One region of the Microbacterium sp. SCPM-O-B-15248 (M128) genome, then DNA from elsewhere that is predicted to be linked to it. Evidence: predicted binding sites of a transcription regulator. Region 1 holds the regulator's gene; the other holds the start of a gene.

Region 1 (7,846 bases):
CGGGCCCGCGACACCCTCAACTCCGCGCGGCCCCGCCGCGACCGGCATCCTGTGTTCCTCTCTCGCGCGAGAGCGCTTCAGCGGAGGAGATTCGGGGAGCGGAGGAGATTCGGGGAGCGGAGGACCGAAACTCCCGCGGAGACCCTCCGCCCGCGGAATTTCCTCCGCTCCGCAGCGCACGCGCCGCCCGCCCGCGCCCCCGGCCGCACTCACAACCCGACCCTGCGCCCCACCCCCCGGGAACGACGAAGCCCGCCCCGCGGTGCGGGACGGGCTGTCGAAGAAGAGGCGGCTCAGAGAGCGGCGACCTGCTTCGCGATGGCCGACTTGCGGTTCGCGGCCTGGTTCTGGTGGATGACACCCTTGCTCACGGCCTTGTCGAGCTTCTTGCCGGCGACGGCGAGAGCCTTTTCGGCGGCTGCCTTATCACCGGAGAGAACGGCCTCGCGGGCGCGACGCACGTGCGTCTTCAGCTCGCTCTTGACGGCCTTGTTGCGCTCGCGCGCCTTCTCGTTGGTCTTGTTGCGCTTGATCTGCGACTTGATATTCGCCACGTTCGACGGTCTTTCGTTTGAGTGAGTGTTGGAAGTGCCGGGCGAGCGGTAGAGGGACGCTGCACCGGCGGTCGTGGAGGTCGGGAAAAACCCCACACGCAAGCCAAGGACCGAGTCTATCAGGTCGATGCTTCCAGCGTGGTGAGGGCCACGTCCAGCAGCGCGTTGAACACGCGCGGACGCATCGCGGTCACCAGGTGGGTCGTCCGCGGGACGACGATGAGCTCCGCATCGCGCGCGACCGACAGGAACAGCTTCTCGTTGACCCGCAGCTGATCCCACTGCCCGTTCACGAACCACAGCGGCACATCGATGCGTCGCAACGCCGCGAGCAGATCGAGCACCGACAGACTCCGCAGCGCCGTGTCCTGCGCGTCGAACGCGTAGCCCCCCGCGCCGAAGTCCTCGCGCGTCTCCGGGGGCAGAGTGCGTTCGAGCACGTAGTTCGTCATGCGCATGCCCCGGTCGGGGAAGGCGTCGAGCCGCCGCGCGAAGAAGCGATAGGCGGCGAGCCCCACCCCGCGCGGGATCGACGTGCAGGATGCCGCGATGAACGCGGCAACCGGCGGCGGGTCCTCGCGCCCGACGTACTCGATCGAGAGCAGCCCGCCCATGGAATGCCCCACGAGCAGGACGGAACCGCGGGTCGCGGCATCCTGAACCGCCCGGTCAATCGTGGCGAACGCCTCGTCGAGGGTGAACACCTCTCCGCGACGCGTCCCGTGACCGGGCAGATCCACCGCCGTCACCGGGTTCCCGCGCTGCTCGAGATGCGCGACCTGCGCACGCCACATGGTCGCCGACGTGCGGATGCCGTGCACGAGCACGACCTGGACCGTCATGGCGTCCAGCCTACGAACCGCACCTGAGCATCGCCCCGGCGCGGCGATGTCGGCGCGCGCCCGTAGAATCGACGGAACATGTCACCGCGCGCCCTGAAGCCTCTCGAGCCGTCCGTCACCCCGCCGGCGCAGATCCGCAACTTCTGCATCATCGCCCACATCGACCACGGCAAGTCGACGTTGGCCGACCGCATGCTGCAGATCACCGGGGTCGTCGCCGACCGCGACATGCGCGCGCAGTACCTCGACCGCATGGACATCGAGCGCGAGCGCGGCATCACGATCAAGTCGCAAGCGGTGCGGATGCCGTGGGCCGCCGGCGGCGAGACGTTCGCGCTGAACATGATCGACACGCCCGGCCACGTCGACTTCACGTACGAGGTCAGCCGTTCGCTCGCCGCGTGCGAGGGCGCGATCCTTCTCGTCGACGCCGCTCAGGGCATCGAAGCCCAGACGCTCGCGAACCTCTACCTCGCGCTCGAGAACGACCTGCAGATCATCCCGGTCCTGAACAAGATCGACCTCCCCGCCGCCGACCCCGACAAGTACGCGGCGGAGCTGGCCGGCCTCATCGGCGGCGACCCGGCCGACGTGCTGCGGGTCAGCGGAAAGACGGGTATGGGCGTCGAGGAGCTCCTCGACCGCATCGTCGAGCAGATCCCCGCCCCGGTCGGCAAGGCCGACGCCCCGGCGCGCGCGATGATCTTCGACTCCGTGTACGACGCCTACCGCGGTGTCGTGACCTACGTCCGCATGGTCGACGGATCGCTCTCGCCGCGCGAGCGCATCCAGATGATGTCGACGACCGCGACGCACGAGCTGCTCGAGATCGGCGTCTCGAGCCCCGAGCCCGTGCCCACCCGGGGTCTGGGCGTGGGAGAGGTCGGCTACCTCATCACGGGCGTGAAAGACGTCCGGCAGTCCAAGGTCGGCGACACGATCACGAACCACCGCAAGCCCGCGACGCAGGCCCTCCCCGGGTACACCGACCCGAAGCCGATGGTCTTCTCGGGCATCTACCCGATCGACGGCAGCGACTACGCCGAACTGCGCGAGGCCCTCGACAAGCTGAAGCTCTCGGATGCGTCGCTGCAGTACGAGCCCGAGACGTCCGTCGCCCTCGGCTTCGGCTTCCGCTGCGGCTTCCTCGGTCTGCTGCACCTCGAGATCATCACCGAGCGCCTCTCGCGCGAGTTCGGTCTCGACCTCATCACCACCGCCCCGTCGGTGACGTACGAGGTCACCACCGACACCGGAGAGACGGTCTCGGTCACGAACCCGAGCGAATACCCCGACGGGCGCGTCGCCGAGGTGTCCGAGCCGATCGTGAAGGTCGGCATCCTGCTGCCCAAGGACTACGTCGGCACGGTCATGGAGCTGTGCCAGTCGCGCCGCGGAACCCTCCTCGGCATGGACTACCTCAGCGAAGACCGCGTCGAGCTGCGCTACAACATGCCTCTCGGCGAGATCGTCTTCGACTTCTTCGACCACCTCAAGAGCCGCACGCAGGGGTACGCGAGCCTCGACTACGAGCCGGCCGGTCAGCAGACGGCCGACCTCGTCAAGGTCGACATCCTGCTGCAGGGCGAGAAAGTGGATGCCTTCAGCTCGATCGTCCACCGCGAGAAGGCCTACAGCTACGGCACCATGATGACCGAGCGCTTGCGCAAGCTCATCCCGCGTCAGCAGTTCGAGGTGCCCATCCAGGCCGCGATCGGCGCGCGGATCATCGCGCGCGAGAACATCCGCGCGATCCGCAAGGACGTGCTCGCCAAATGCTACGGCGGTGACATCACCCGCAAGCGCAAGCTCCTCGAGAAGCAGAAAGAGGGCAAGAAGCGCATGAAGATGGTGGGCCGCGTCGAGGTTCCGCAGGAGGCGTTCATCGCCGCCCTGTCCGGCGACGTCGAGGGCAAGAAGTAACGACGCCCACCGTCCTCCCATCCGCGCACAGGAGACTGGAGATCATGCGCCGGCAGAACTTCACCGACGACACGGTCGATTACGCCGCGGTCGGCGCCACTCAGGCGCACGACCTGATGCAGTATCCGCCGCAGCACTCCGTGCCCGCCGAAGACGCCTGGCGCATCGGCAGCGGTGAGGAGCGCTTCGCGGCCGCGGGGGAGTTGCTGCTGTCGTGGGCACCGCTGCGCGCGGCGGAGCTGAGCATCAGCGATGTCCGGCCGGCCACCGACGGCGGCTATTCCGGCGTGGGTTTCGACGCCGACGGCGCTCCGATCGCCCCGAGTCGCCTCGAATCCGAGCAGCGGTTCGCCACCGACGGCACGCCGTTCGTGAGCCCGGGTACCAGCGTTCGTCTGCACGGCAAGGTCGACGGACACCGCGCCGACGCGCACCTGCGTGTCATCTCGGTGTTCGAGGAGCCGCGACGCGTCGGGTACATCCTCGGGACGGTGGGGCACTCCATCGTGAGCGGCGAAGAGCTGTTCAGCGTGGAGTGGCGCGACAACGACGAGGTGTGGTTCTCGGTGCGCGCGTTCGACCGGCCGACGGCCCCGTCGTACCGACTCTTCACCGGGCTCGTCCGCCGTCGTCGCCGGGCGCTGTTCCAGCGGTATCTCCGGGCGATCTCGCCGTTGTACACGTCCTGATGGGCGGCCCCCTGCCGCTCGGTGACCCCGCCCCGGTCGACGGACGTCTGCCCGACGACCTGATCCACGACGCCGCTGCCGATTTCGGCGTGTACCTGCACGTGCCGTTCTGTCGCGTGCGCTGCGGGTACTGCGACTTCAACACCTACACGTCGAGCGAATTGCGCGGAGCGCGGCAAGAGGACTTCGCGGACACGCTCGCCGCCGAGGTGCGTCTGGCCGGGACGGTGATGGATGCCGCGGGCGCCCGGCGGGCGGCATCCACGGTGTTCTTCGGGGGAGGCACCCCGACGCTGCTCCCGCCCGGCGACCTGGCGCGCATGCTCGGCGCAGTGCGTGACGAGTTCGGGATCGCCGACGGCGCCGAGGTCACGGTCGAAGCCAACCCCGACACCGTCGACGACCGGGTCGCCGAGACCCTGGCCGCCGCGGGAGCGACGCGCCTGTCGATCGGGATGCAGTCCGCGCAGTCGCACGTGCTCGCGGTGCTCGACCGCACGCACGATCCGCGGAACGTCGCGACAGCGGTGGCGTCGGCGCGGCGGGCCGGGCTCGACGTGTCGCTCGACCTCATCTACGGCGCCCCGGGGGAGTCGCTCGAGGACTGGCGCGCCTCGCTCGAGACCGCCGTCGGCCTCGCTCCCGACCACGTCTCGGCGTACGCCTTGATCGTCGAGGACGGCACGAAGCTCGCGCGCCAGATCCGATCGGGCGCCCTGTCCATGCCCGACGACGATCTCCAGGCCGACATGTACGAGCTCGCGGACGATCTGCTGTCGGCCGCGGGATACGAGTGGTACGAAGTGTCGAACTGGGCGACCGCCGCGACGCACCGCTCGCGTCACAACCTGGCGTACTGGCGCGGCACCGACTGGTGGGGCTTCGGCCCGGGCGCGCACAGTCACGTCGCGGGGCTCCGTTGGTGGAACGTCAAGCACCCCGCGGCCTACGCCCAGCGGCTGGCGGCGGAGGAGTCCCCCGCCGCGGCGCGCGAACGTCCCGACGAGACGGCGCGGCGCCTCGAATCGGTGCTGCTGCGGAGCCGTATCCGCGAGGGCCTGCCGGTGTCCGAGCTCCTCGGCGAGGGCCGGAAGGCCGTGGCATCCCTCATCGCCGACGGTCTCATCGAGGGCGCGGATGCCGTGCGCGGACGCATCGTCCTGACCCGGCGCGGCCGCCTGCTCGCCGATGCCGTCGTGCGGGCTCTGACCGCGTAGGCGCGTTCCCGGCTCACGTGCGGGCCGATCCTCTAGAATTGGCACTCAGGTGTGTGGAGTGCCAGGAGGAGGGAGCCGGCCATGGTGTCCGAACGCGGCTTGCAAGTGCTCCGCGCGATCGTCCAGGACTACGTCGACACGCGAGAGCCCGTCGGCAGCAAGGCGATCGTCGACCGCCACGCCTTCGGCGTGTCCGCCGCCACGATCCGCAACGACATGGCGCTCCTCGAAGACGAAGAGCTCATCGTCGCCCCCCACACGTCCTCGGGCCGTGTGCCCACCGACAAGGGCTACCGCGTCTTCGTCGACCACCTCGCCGAGCTCCGCCCCCTGTCGTCCGCGCAGCGGAGCGCCATCACGTCCTTCCTCGACGAGGCCGGCGACCTCGACGACCTCCTCGCCCGCACCGTGCGAGCCCTCACTCAGCTGACCGGCCAAGTCGCGATCGTGCAGTACCCGTCGTTCGCCCGCGCGAACCTCACGCACGTCGAGCTCGTCGCCCTCGGCGGTCCGCGCGTGCTCGTCATCCTCGTCACCGACACCGGTCGTGTCTCGCAGCGCATCGCGGTCGTTCCCCTGGAGCCCACCGAGGCCGACATCGTCCAGCTTCGCGCGCGCGTGGCGGCCATGCTCGTGGGCCGTAGCGTCGCCGAGTGCGCGCAGACGGTCGCCGGCGTCGCCGCCGAAGGTCCGCGTCCGGGCGTCGCCCTGGATGCCATCGCCGACGCGGTCCTGCGGATCGTGGGCGAAGAGCTCGACGAGTTCCGTCAGGACCGGCTGGTCATGGCGGGGGCGGCGACACTCGCCAAGCGCGAGTCGGACTTCCGTGGCAGCATCTACCCGTTGCTCGAAGCCATCGAGGAGCAGGTCACGCTGCTGCGGTTGATGAGCGAGATGGTCGCCGACGAACAGGGCCTCTCGGCCAGCATCGGCCGCGAGAACGAGCCGTTCGGTCTCATCGAGGCGTCCGTGCTCGCGAGCCGGTACGACGGTTCGACGGGCGGTGCCCGCGTGGGCCTGCTGGGTCCCACCCGCATGGACTATTCGTCCAACCTCGCGGCGGTCCGCGCCGTCGCGCACTACTTGACCCGGATGCTCGAAGACGACGACAGCGCGCGTTGACGAGCTCCCTCTGAAAGATCGACCCCGCGCGAGCGGGTAGGAAGGCGACTGTGGCTGACCACTACGAGGTCCTCGGTGTCGCACGCGACGCCGCCCCCGACGACATCAAGCGCGCGTACCGGCGTCTCGCCCGCGAGTTGCACCCCGACGTCAACCCGGGAGAGGACGCCTCCGAGCGTTTCAAGCTCGTCACGCATGCGTACGACGTGCTGAGCGACCCCGAGCAGCGCCGCCGCTATGACATGGGCGGCGACCAGAACCCGTTCGGTGGCGGGGGAGCGGCCGGGTTCGGCGGCTTCAGCGACATCTTCGAGACGTTCTTCGGCGGCGCGCAGGGCGGCGGTGGCCGCGGCCCCCGTCCGCGTTCCCGGCGCGAGCGCGGGCAGGACGCGCTCGTTCGCGTCACGCTGTCGCTCGGGGACGTCGTGTTCGGGGTCCACCGCGACCTCGACGTCGACACGGCGGTGCTGTGCGAGACGTGCCACGGCTCGTGCACGCAGCCCGGCACGAGCGAGGTCACGTGCGACATCTGCCACGGCTCCGGGCACGTGCAGCGCACGGTCCGCAGCCTGCTCGGCAACGTGGTGACGAGTCAACCCTGCAGCGTCTGCCAGGGCCACGGCACCACGATCCCCTACCCCTGCGGCACCTGCCAGGGCCAGGGGCGCGTGCGCGCCCGCCGCACCGTGTCGGTCGACATCCCGGCCGGCGTCGAGACGGGCCTGCGCCTGCAGCTGCCCGGTTCGGGTGAGGTCGGCCCCGCCGGCGGACCGAACGGCGACCTGTACCTCGAGATCACGGTCGAGCCCCACGAGGCGTTCAGCCGCGAGGGCGACGACCTGCTCGCCACGCTCGAGGTCTCGATGCCCGACGCGATCCTGGGAACCAACACGACGATCGAGTCGCTCGACGGCAGCGTCGACCTCGAGGTGCGCGCCGGCGTGCAGTCCGGCGACGTGCTCACCATCAAGGGGCGCGGGATCACGCCGTTGCGCGGCAATCAGCGCGGTGACTTGAAGGTCGGCGTACACGTCGTGACACCGACGCGCCTCGACCACAAGGAGCGCGCGCTCATCGAGGAGTTCGCCAAGCGCACCAAGGCTCCCCAGCCGCGTCTGGCCGAGCACCAGCAGGGCCTGTTCTCGAAGTTCCGCGACCGCTTCCGGCACTGACCGTGGCGCTGCACTTCGTGACCGACGACGCCGCGACCGCGGTCGTGGGCGATGTCGTGACGCTGACGGGCCCCGAGGCGCACCACGCGGCCGCCGTGCGCCGCGTCCGCGTGGACGAGGCCGTCACCCTCGGCGATGGACGGGGAGTGTGGCTCGAGGGCAGGACCACCGCGGTGGCACCGAAAGAGGTGTCGGTCCTCGTCGCGGATCGCGCCGAGCTGCCCGCACCGTCACCGCGCATCGTGCTGGTCCAGGCGCTCGCCAAGGGCGATCGCGACGAGCTCGCCGTGCAGGCCGCGACCGAGCTGGGCGTCGACGCGATCGTCC
Region 2 (7,846 bases), on a different contig from region 1:
CTTCCCGATCGGGTCAGATCACTCGTTGAGCGAACCGAACTCCGTGTTCAGCAGGGTGTACTTGTTATCGGCACCGTACTGGTAGATGCCGATGTACGCCTCGGTCGGGTCACCGTTGTCGTCGAACGTGATCGGGCCCGAGACACCGTCGTAGTCGACGTCCTTGCCCTCGTTGATCAGCGCGAGGCAGTCGGCGAAGGTGGTGCACTTCTCGCCACCCTCGGTGACCGACTTCAGGTTGTCGCGGATCGCCGTGCCCGAGTCGTCCTTGGCCTGCGCCGCGGCGAGGGCCGCGACGATGACCGCGTCGTAGGACTCCGGCGCGTAGCTGAAGTCGGTGAGCGCGGGGTCGACCGTGAGGAGTCGGCTCTGGAACTCGGTGTCGGCCGGGTTGCCGGGCAGGGTGCCCTTGGCTCCCTGGAGCGTGCCCGCCTGGAACTCGTACGAGTTGGACAGGTTGCCGTCGACGAAGTACACCTTCGATCCCGGGTAGCCCTGGGTGTTGACCAGCTGCGGGATGATCGACGAGGTCTCCTCGAACGCGATCACGGCGATCGCGTCCGGCTTGGATGCCAGGAGCTGGTCGACCTGCGACGTAAAGACGGTGTCGCCCGGGTTGTACGGGACGGCGACCGAGACCTCGCCACCGGCGGCCTCGACGGCCTTGGTCGCGTTGTCCTTCAGGCCGATGCCGTAGGGGTCGTTGATGTAGATGATCCCCACGTTGGCGGCGCCGTCGCCGGTCATGAGGTTACCGAGCACGCGCCCCTGCAGGACGTCCGAGGGAGCGGTACGCCAGTAGTACCCGTCGTCGGCGTAGGTGGTGAAGTCGGGCGACGTGTTGGCCGGCGAGATCTGGACGATGCCCGCGTTGACCAGCTGGTCGATGAAGGTGAACGACACACCGGACGACGCCGCACCGATGACGACGTCGGCACCGGCGTCGACGAGCTCGGTCGCCGACTGGGTGGCGATGTCGGTCGTGGTGTCACCCGAGTCGCGCTCGGTGAGTTCCGTCGTGAACGGGAACGCGTCGCCCGTGGCCTCGATGTCCTGGATCGCGAGCTTGACACCGGCGACCTCGGGCGGGCCGAGGAAGGCGAGGTTTCCGGTGGCGGGCAGGATGGTGCCGACGTGGAAGACCCCGTCAGCGGTGGACACGGCGCCTCCGCCGGATGATGCGCTGGGCGCGGCGGCGTCGCCGCCACCACCGGCGCAACCGGCGAGGACGAGCGCGCTGGCACCGACCAGGGCGAGACCGCCCAGGGCCTTGCCGGCACGCGTACGCGTGAAGACGCTCATAGTGCTCCTTGCTATGGATGAACGTTCGACGACACAGGGGTGCCGTCTGGTGTCCTAAACCTAATCGCCTCCACGTTTTCGTCGTGTTGCCGTTCGTTAACGATGTGCGTCGCCGAGGTCACGGCGTCATAACGCCCTCTAGACGGGCTCGGCGACATCCGATACAAGCGGACGGCGACGCCGCGCGGCGACGAGCGAATCGACGCTCAGCATGATCAGCGCGAGCCAGACGAGCGAGAACCCGATCCACCGCTCGACCGTCATCGGCTCGTGCAGGACGGACACGCCGATGACGAACTGGATGATCGGTGCGACGAACTGGATGAGCCCCATGACGGTGAGGGGAGCACGGCGCGCCCCGGCGGCGAAGAGCAGCAGCGGGATCGCGGTGATCACTCCGGCCGCGGCGAGCAGGCTCGTGTGCAGCGGACCGTTGGCCCCCATCGTCAGACCCGTCGTCGCCGCGACGACGACCAGCTGCACGGCAGCGACCGGGAGGAGCCAGAAGGACTCGAGAGTCAGTCCGCTGACGGCATCCACCGAGGGTCCGATCTGCTTCTTCACGAGTCCGTAGAGACCGAAGGAGAAAGCCAGGGTGAGGGCGATCCACGGGAAGCTGCCGTACCCGACCACGATGACGAGGACCGCGACCACCGAGAGTCCGATCGCGATCCACGGCACGAGACGAAGGCGTTCGCGCAACACCGTCACGCCGAGGAGCACGGTCACGATGGGGTTGATGAAGTACCCCAGACTCGTCTCGATGACGTGACCGGTCAGCGCACCGATGAGGTACGTCTGCCAGTTGACGTAGATGAGCACACCGGCCACCGCCGTCAGCGCCAGGAGCCGGGGCTGCCGGACGATCGCCAGGAACGGCCGCCACGCGCGCAGCACCGTGAGCAGGATCAGGCAGAACACGAACGACAGCGCGATGCGCCAGGCGACGACTTCCCACGGGCCGGTCGGCTCCAACTGGAGGAAGTACAGGGGCAGCACGCCCCACAGGAGGTAGGCGGCAAGGGCGAAGAGGCCGCCACGCACGGCTCCCGAGGCGGGCGGCGAAGCGGGGGTCACTTCCTCAGACTAAGCCCGCGCCCCGCCGCGGATCCGCCGGTCATCGCGCATTCCCTGCCAAAGACGGGAACCCCGGATGCCGAGGCATCCGGGGTTCCCGTGAGGATCGCGAAAGATCAGCGCACGACCACCGCGAGGACGTCGCGAGCCGAGAGCACGAGGTACTCGTCGGCGCCGAACTTGACCTCGGTGCCGCCGTACTTGCTGTAGAGCACACGGTCGCCGACGGCGACGTCGAGGGGGACACGGTTGCCGTTGTCGTCGATGCGGCCGGGGCCGACGGCGACGACTTCGCCCTCCTGCGGCTTCTCCTTGGCGGTGTCGGGGATGACGAGACCACTCGCCGTGGTCTGCTCAGCCTCGACCTGCTTGATGACGATGCGGTCCTCGAGCGGCTTGATGGAAACCGACACGGTCTACCTCTTCTTTCTCGTTACAGAAGACTTGTCAGCACTCACGCGGGGAGAGTGCTAATTCGAGTGTAGAGAAGCACTGGCACTCATGCAACGCGAGTGCCAACACATTCCGCGCTTAGGCTGGCCGGGTGGAGATCGCCGAGCTGACCGCGCTGCTCACGCCCGGTGGCCTGACTCTGCTCGATGAGGTCGGACCGATCGCCACCACCGACGATGCCGCCCGCGCCGTTTCGCGCCTGCGGGCGGCCGGGCACTCCCCCGAACTCGTCGCCGCCGTCGTCGGCCAGGCACGACTGCGCGTGCGCGCGGCGGCGAAGTTCGGCCCGTTCGCCGACCGGATGCTGTTCACCCGCGCGGGGCTCGAGCAGGCCACGCGACTGTCCATCGCCGCGCGGCACGCGGGACGCTTCCGTGCCGCGGGCGTCACGTCGGTGGCCGACCTCGGCTGCGGGATCGGCGGCGATGCTCTGGGCCTCGCCGGGCTCGGCATCCGGGTGCACGCCGTCGACGCCGACGAGGTCACGGCCGCGATCGCCGCGTACAACCTCGCGCCCTTCGGCGACGCCGTCACCGTGGCTCACGGGCGCGCGGAGGACGCCGACCTCGACGGAGTGGATGCCGTGTGGCTCGACCCCGCGCGGCGCACGGCGGGGCACGGCGAAACGCGGCGCGTGTCGGCCGACCAGTGGTCGCCGTCGCTGGACTGGGTGTTCTCGCTGCTGCGGCGGTGGCCCGGCGGGGTGAAGCTCGGACCGGCGTTCGACCGGGAGTTGATCCCGGACGACGTCGAGGCGCAGTGGATCAGTGCGGACGGGTCCACGATCGAGCTGGTCCTGTGGTCGGGGAGCCTCGCCCGCGAGGGCGTGCGCCGCGCCGCTCTGGTCGTCCGCGGCGACGACGCGTGGGAGCTCACCGCCCCGGCCGACGCCCCCGACGCCGAACCCCGCGAACTCGGCGCCTTCGTGCACGAGCCCGACGGTGCCGTCATCCGGGCGCGGCTGATCGGCGAGGTGGCTCGCTCGCTCGAGGCGGGAATGCTGGCCCCCGGCATCGCGTACCTGACCTCGGACGCGGCCCTCACGAGCCCGTTCGTGTCGTCGTTCCGCGTGCGCGAGGAACTGCCGACCGACACGAAGAAGCTGGCCCGGGCGTTGCGCGAGCGCGGCATCGGAACACTGGAGATCAAGAAGCGCGGGGTCGACGTCGATCCCGCGACCCTGCGGACGCGCCTGGCGCTGCGCGGGGAGGACTCCGCGACGCTCCTGTTGACGCGCATCGCGGGTCGGAGACGCGCGCTCCTCGCCGACCGCGTGGACTGAGCCCGCTCGCCGAGGCCGCGATCAGGCCGGGGCCGCGGCGTCTCCGCGGGTCGCGAGGAAGTCGTCGACCCGGTCTCTCGTCGCCGTCAGTGTCCGGATGCGCTCCGACAGGTCGTCCCGCACCCGCGCGAGCTGCACCACGAGCGCGTCGTGCGCGGCGGCCGGGGCCTCCCCGGTGCAGGCGAGCACCGACGTCACGACCTCGCGGGGAAAATCCATCCCGAAGAGCATCTGGATGACGATCGCCCGGTCGACGACGGAGTCGTCGTAGCGACGGTAGCCATTGGGCTCGCGCTCCGACCCGATCAGGCCCAGCTGCTCGTAGTACCGCAGGGAACGCGCACTCACGCCGCTGCGGGCGCTGACCTCGCCGATCCTCATCGCTTCCCCCTTGACCTTGACACGATGTCAATCTATACGCTCGCTGACGCCGCGGCCCACGGTGCGCTACGGCAGGAGGGAACCATGAGCGAGCACATCCCGGCGGCGAGGCGCACCCGGACCTTCGTCGTGGCGGGCGCGCCGGAGGGACCACCGAACCGACCGCTCGTGCTGGTCTTCCACGGATCGAGGCAAGACGGCGAGGGCCACCGCCGGTTCACCGGCCGCGCCCTGGACGGGCTCACCGACGAGGGACGCGCGGTGATCGCGTACCTCGACGGATATCGGGGCAATTGGAACGACGCCCGCGCGCAGAGCACCTTCCCCGCCAGGCGGCACGGGATCGACGACATTGCCTTCGCCCGAGAGGTCGTCCGCTCCCTCGCCGCGACCCACGGCATCGACACCTCGGCGGTCGTCGGCGTCGGCTTCTCCAACGGCGGCCAGATGATCCTCCGATTGCTGCACGAAGCGGAGGGACTACTCGCGGGTGGCGTCGTCGTCGCGGCCACCATGCCGGAGCGGGAGAATTTCCTCGCCGGGTTCTCGACGTCCACCGCCCACCCCGTACCCGTGACGATCGTGGCGGGCACCTCCGACCCGATCGTGCCGTTCGACGGCGGACGGATGCCGTGGTGGGCACGGAAGCTCTTCGCGATCGACGGGACGACGCTCTCGGTGACGGCGACCGCCGAGTACTTCGCGCAGCGCAACGGAATCACCGAGACCCCCGAGAGCCACGGCGCCGGACCCGGGAGCACCCCGATCGAGACGATCCGCTACCGCCAGGAGGGTCGACCGCCCGTCACGCTGCACGTCGTCCACGGCGGCGGCCACACCGTGCCCGGCCCCGCGACCGGTCTCCGGGTCGGACGCACCGGCGAGCACCCCGGCATCCGGGACATCGTCGCCGACATGCTGTCCGCGCTGCGGGTCTAGATCGTCGAGAGCTGCGGCAGCGCCCAGAACAGCCACCCGGCGCTGAAGACCACCGACACGACGGCGAGCACGAGAGCCCACACCGCCACCCGGCGGCTGTCGTGCGCGCGGCGCAGCGAGATGATCGAGGAGACGATCGCGACGACGCCGAGCGGCAGCAGCACCCCCGCGAACAGCGAGGCGACCAGCGCCGCGACGGCGAGCGCCAAGGCCCACGGCGCGACCGAGGGCGGGGCGGTCGGCACCGGCGGACTCCACGGCAGGACGTGCTCGCCGAAGGCGGCCCGTTCCAGTTGCGCCGTCGGGAGGCGCTCGTCGTCGAAGGCGTCGCCCGCGGCGATCTGCTCCGCGGCCGTCGGCCCGCCCACCCCGGCCCCGGCCCCGGCCCCGGCTGGAGCGAATGCCGCGTCCTGCGCCGCCTTGCGGGCACGGCGGCTCGGCGGCGTCGGGGCGCTCACGTGCTCACCCGCACCGCGGTCGGTCCGAGCGCCGCGCCGGGGGCCGTGGCATCCGGGTCCTCGGCGACCTGGATCTCGGTGACCGGGAGCGTGGAGTCGGCACCGAAGGCCAGGGTCGACGGGCGACAGCCCGACGCGATGAGCTCGGCGGCGAGCGCGGCGATCATCGCGCCGTTGTCGGTGCAGAGCCGCAGCGGCGGGATGCGCACGGCGACGCCTGCGGCGGCTGCGCGTTCGAGGGCGACGTCACGCAAGCGCTTGTTGGCGATGACCCCGCCGCCCAGGAGCAGTCGGGGCACCCCGAACCGCTCGCACGCGTCCAGTGCCTTGGTGACGAGCACGTCGACGACGGCCTCGCGGAACGACGCGGCCACATCGGCCACCGGCACCGGCTCTCCCGCCGCCTCGTGCTGCTCGACCCACCGGGCGACGGCGGTCTTCAGGCCCGAGAACGAGAAGTCGTACCGGTGGGAGGCCATGTCGGACGCCCGCGAGAGCCCGCGCGGGAAGCGGATGGCGGTGGGGTCACCGTCGGCGGCGGCGCGATCGATCTCGGGGCCGCCGGGGTACGGCAGCTTCAACAGGCGCGCGACCTTGTCGAACGCCTCCCCCGCGGCGTCATCCATCGTCTCGCCGAGGAGTTCGACGTCGCTGGTGAGATCGCGCACGAGCAGCAGGGAGGTGTGCCCGCCGCTCACCAGCAGCGCGACGGTCGGGTACTCCAGCTCCCCCGCGTCGGCGTCGAGGATGTCGGCCGCGATGTGGCCGACGAGGTGGTTCACGGCATAGAGCGGCTTGTCGAGGGCGACGGCGAGACCTTTCGCGGCCCCCACGCCGACCATGAGCGCGCCGGCGAGCCCGGGGCCGCTCGTCACGGCCACCGCGTCGATGTCGGACAGGGCCACGCCGGCTTCGGCGAGTGCCGCGTCGATCGAGGGCTGCAGCGCCTCCAGGTGGGCGCGCGCGGCGACCTCGGGCACGACTCCGCCGTAGCGGGCGTGCTCGTCCATGCTCGAGGCGATCGTGTTGCTGAGGAGCTGCCGGCCGCGGACGATCCCGATACCGGTCTCGTCGCAGCTGGTCTCGATGCCCAGCACGAGGGGCGCGTCCATCAGCACCATCCCTTTCCGGTCGTGGTCGTCGTCGCGTCATCCGGAGTGCGGCGCGCGGCCCAGCCGCGGAGATCGAGTTGCATGACGATCGCGTCGACGTCGTCGGGCTGGTAGTACCGCGGGCGTCGGCCGACCTCGGCGAATCCCTCCGAGGCGTACAGCGCCTGAGCGACCGGGTTGTCGGCGCGCACCTCGAGGAACACCTCGTGCACGCCGCGACGCTCGGCCTCGACGAGGAGCTCGCTCAACAGCGCCCGACCCCGTCCGCGCCCGCGCGCGGACTCGGCGATCGTGATCGTCTGGATGTCGGCATCCCGTGAACCGCGCACGGCACGCAGACCCGCGTAGCCGACGAGGCGCCCGGCCTCTTCGACCACGACGTACCAGCCGTGCGGCGACGCGAGTTCTTCGCGCATCATCGCGGGGCTCCACGCGTCGGTGGGGAACGAGGCGTGCTCGAGCGCCATGATCGCGTCGAGGTCGGCCGCGGTGGCGGCGCGCGTCGTCATCAGCTCACCCGCTTCGGGGCGTGGGCGGCCACGACGTCGGGGCTGCGCAAATACAGCGGCTCGGCCTCGGCGAGGGTTCGACCCGCGTCGAGCGCGCGTGCCGCGACGAGCGCGATCATCGCGGCGGAGACGCTCGTCGCGTCGTACCGGACGGCACCGGCCTCGGCCAGACGCGCGTCGAGGTCGTCGCGGGGGCTGAGGGCGGCATCCGCGATCCGCACCGGCAGGCCGTCGTCGTCGAGGCCGTCGTAGACGCTGTAGGCGAACTCTCTGCGGCGGGCGTCGGTGACGACCGCGAAGCGCGGGGTGTCGGCACCGGTGAGCGCGTCGGCG

The links. The regulator HrcA, encoded in region 1, represses chaperone genes, less so after heat shock. The targets are predictions, from matches to a motif close to TTNGCACTCGNNNNNNNCGAGTGCNAA.
Region 2: groES (co-chaperone GroES) is a predicted target of HrcA. The motif match lies at 2,872-2,898, and genes of this name have one in related genera.

Annotation. Positions count from the first base shown of each region.
Region 1 covers NZ_JBYQLI010000002.1:307,767-315,612, reverse strand. Annotated here, with positions in the region: gene rpsT (30S ribosomal protein S20) at 294-554, opposite strand; gene AC3E6M_RS04160 (alpha/beta fold hydrolase) at 674-1,396, opposite strand; gene lepA (translation elongation factor 4) at 1,475-3,319, shown strand; gene AC3E6M_RS04150 (DUF1990 domain-containing protein) at 3,364-4,008, shown strand; gene hemW (radical SAM family heme chaperone HemW) at 4,008-5,225, shown strand; gene hrcA (heat-inducible transcriptional repressor HrcA) at 5,307-6,347, shown strand; gene dnaJ (molecular chaperone DnaJ) at 6,398-7,519, shown strand; gene AC3E6M_RS04130 (16S rRNA (uracil(1498)-N(3))-methyltransferase) at 7,522-7,846, shown strand, end outside.
Region 2 covers NZ_JBYQLI010000004.1:96,316-104,161, reverse strand. Annotated here, with positions in the region: gene AC3E6M_RS08820 (hypothetical protein) at 1-29, shown strand, start outside; gene AC3E6M_RS08815 (ABC transporter substrate-binding protein) at 19-1,302, opposite strand; gene rarD (EamA family transporter RarD) at 1,441-2,379, opposite strand; gene groES (co-chaperone GroES) at 2,496-2,792, opposite strand; gene AC3E6M_RS08800 (class I SAM-dependent methyltransferase) at 2,924-4,114, shown strand; gene AC3E6M_RS08795 (MerR family DNA-binding transcriptional regulator) at 4,136-4,495, opposite strand; gene AC3E6M_RS08790 (CE1 family esterase) at 4,580-5,434, shown strand; gene AC3E6M_RS08785 (hypothetical protein) at 5,431-5,892, opposite strand; gene tsaD (tRNA (adenosine(37)-N6)-threonylcarbamoyltransferase complex transferase subunit TsaD) at 5,889-7,004, opposite strand; gene rimI (ribosomal protein S18-alanine N-acetyltransferase) at 7,004-7,513, opposite strand; gene tsaB (tRNA (adenosine(37)-N6)-threonylcarbamoyltransferase complex dimerization subunit type 1 TsaB) at 7,513-7,846, opposite strand, start outside.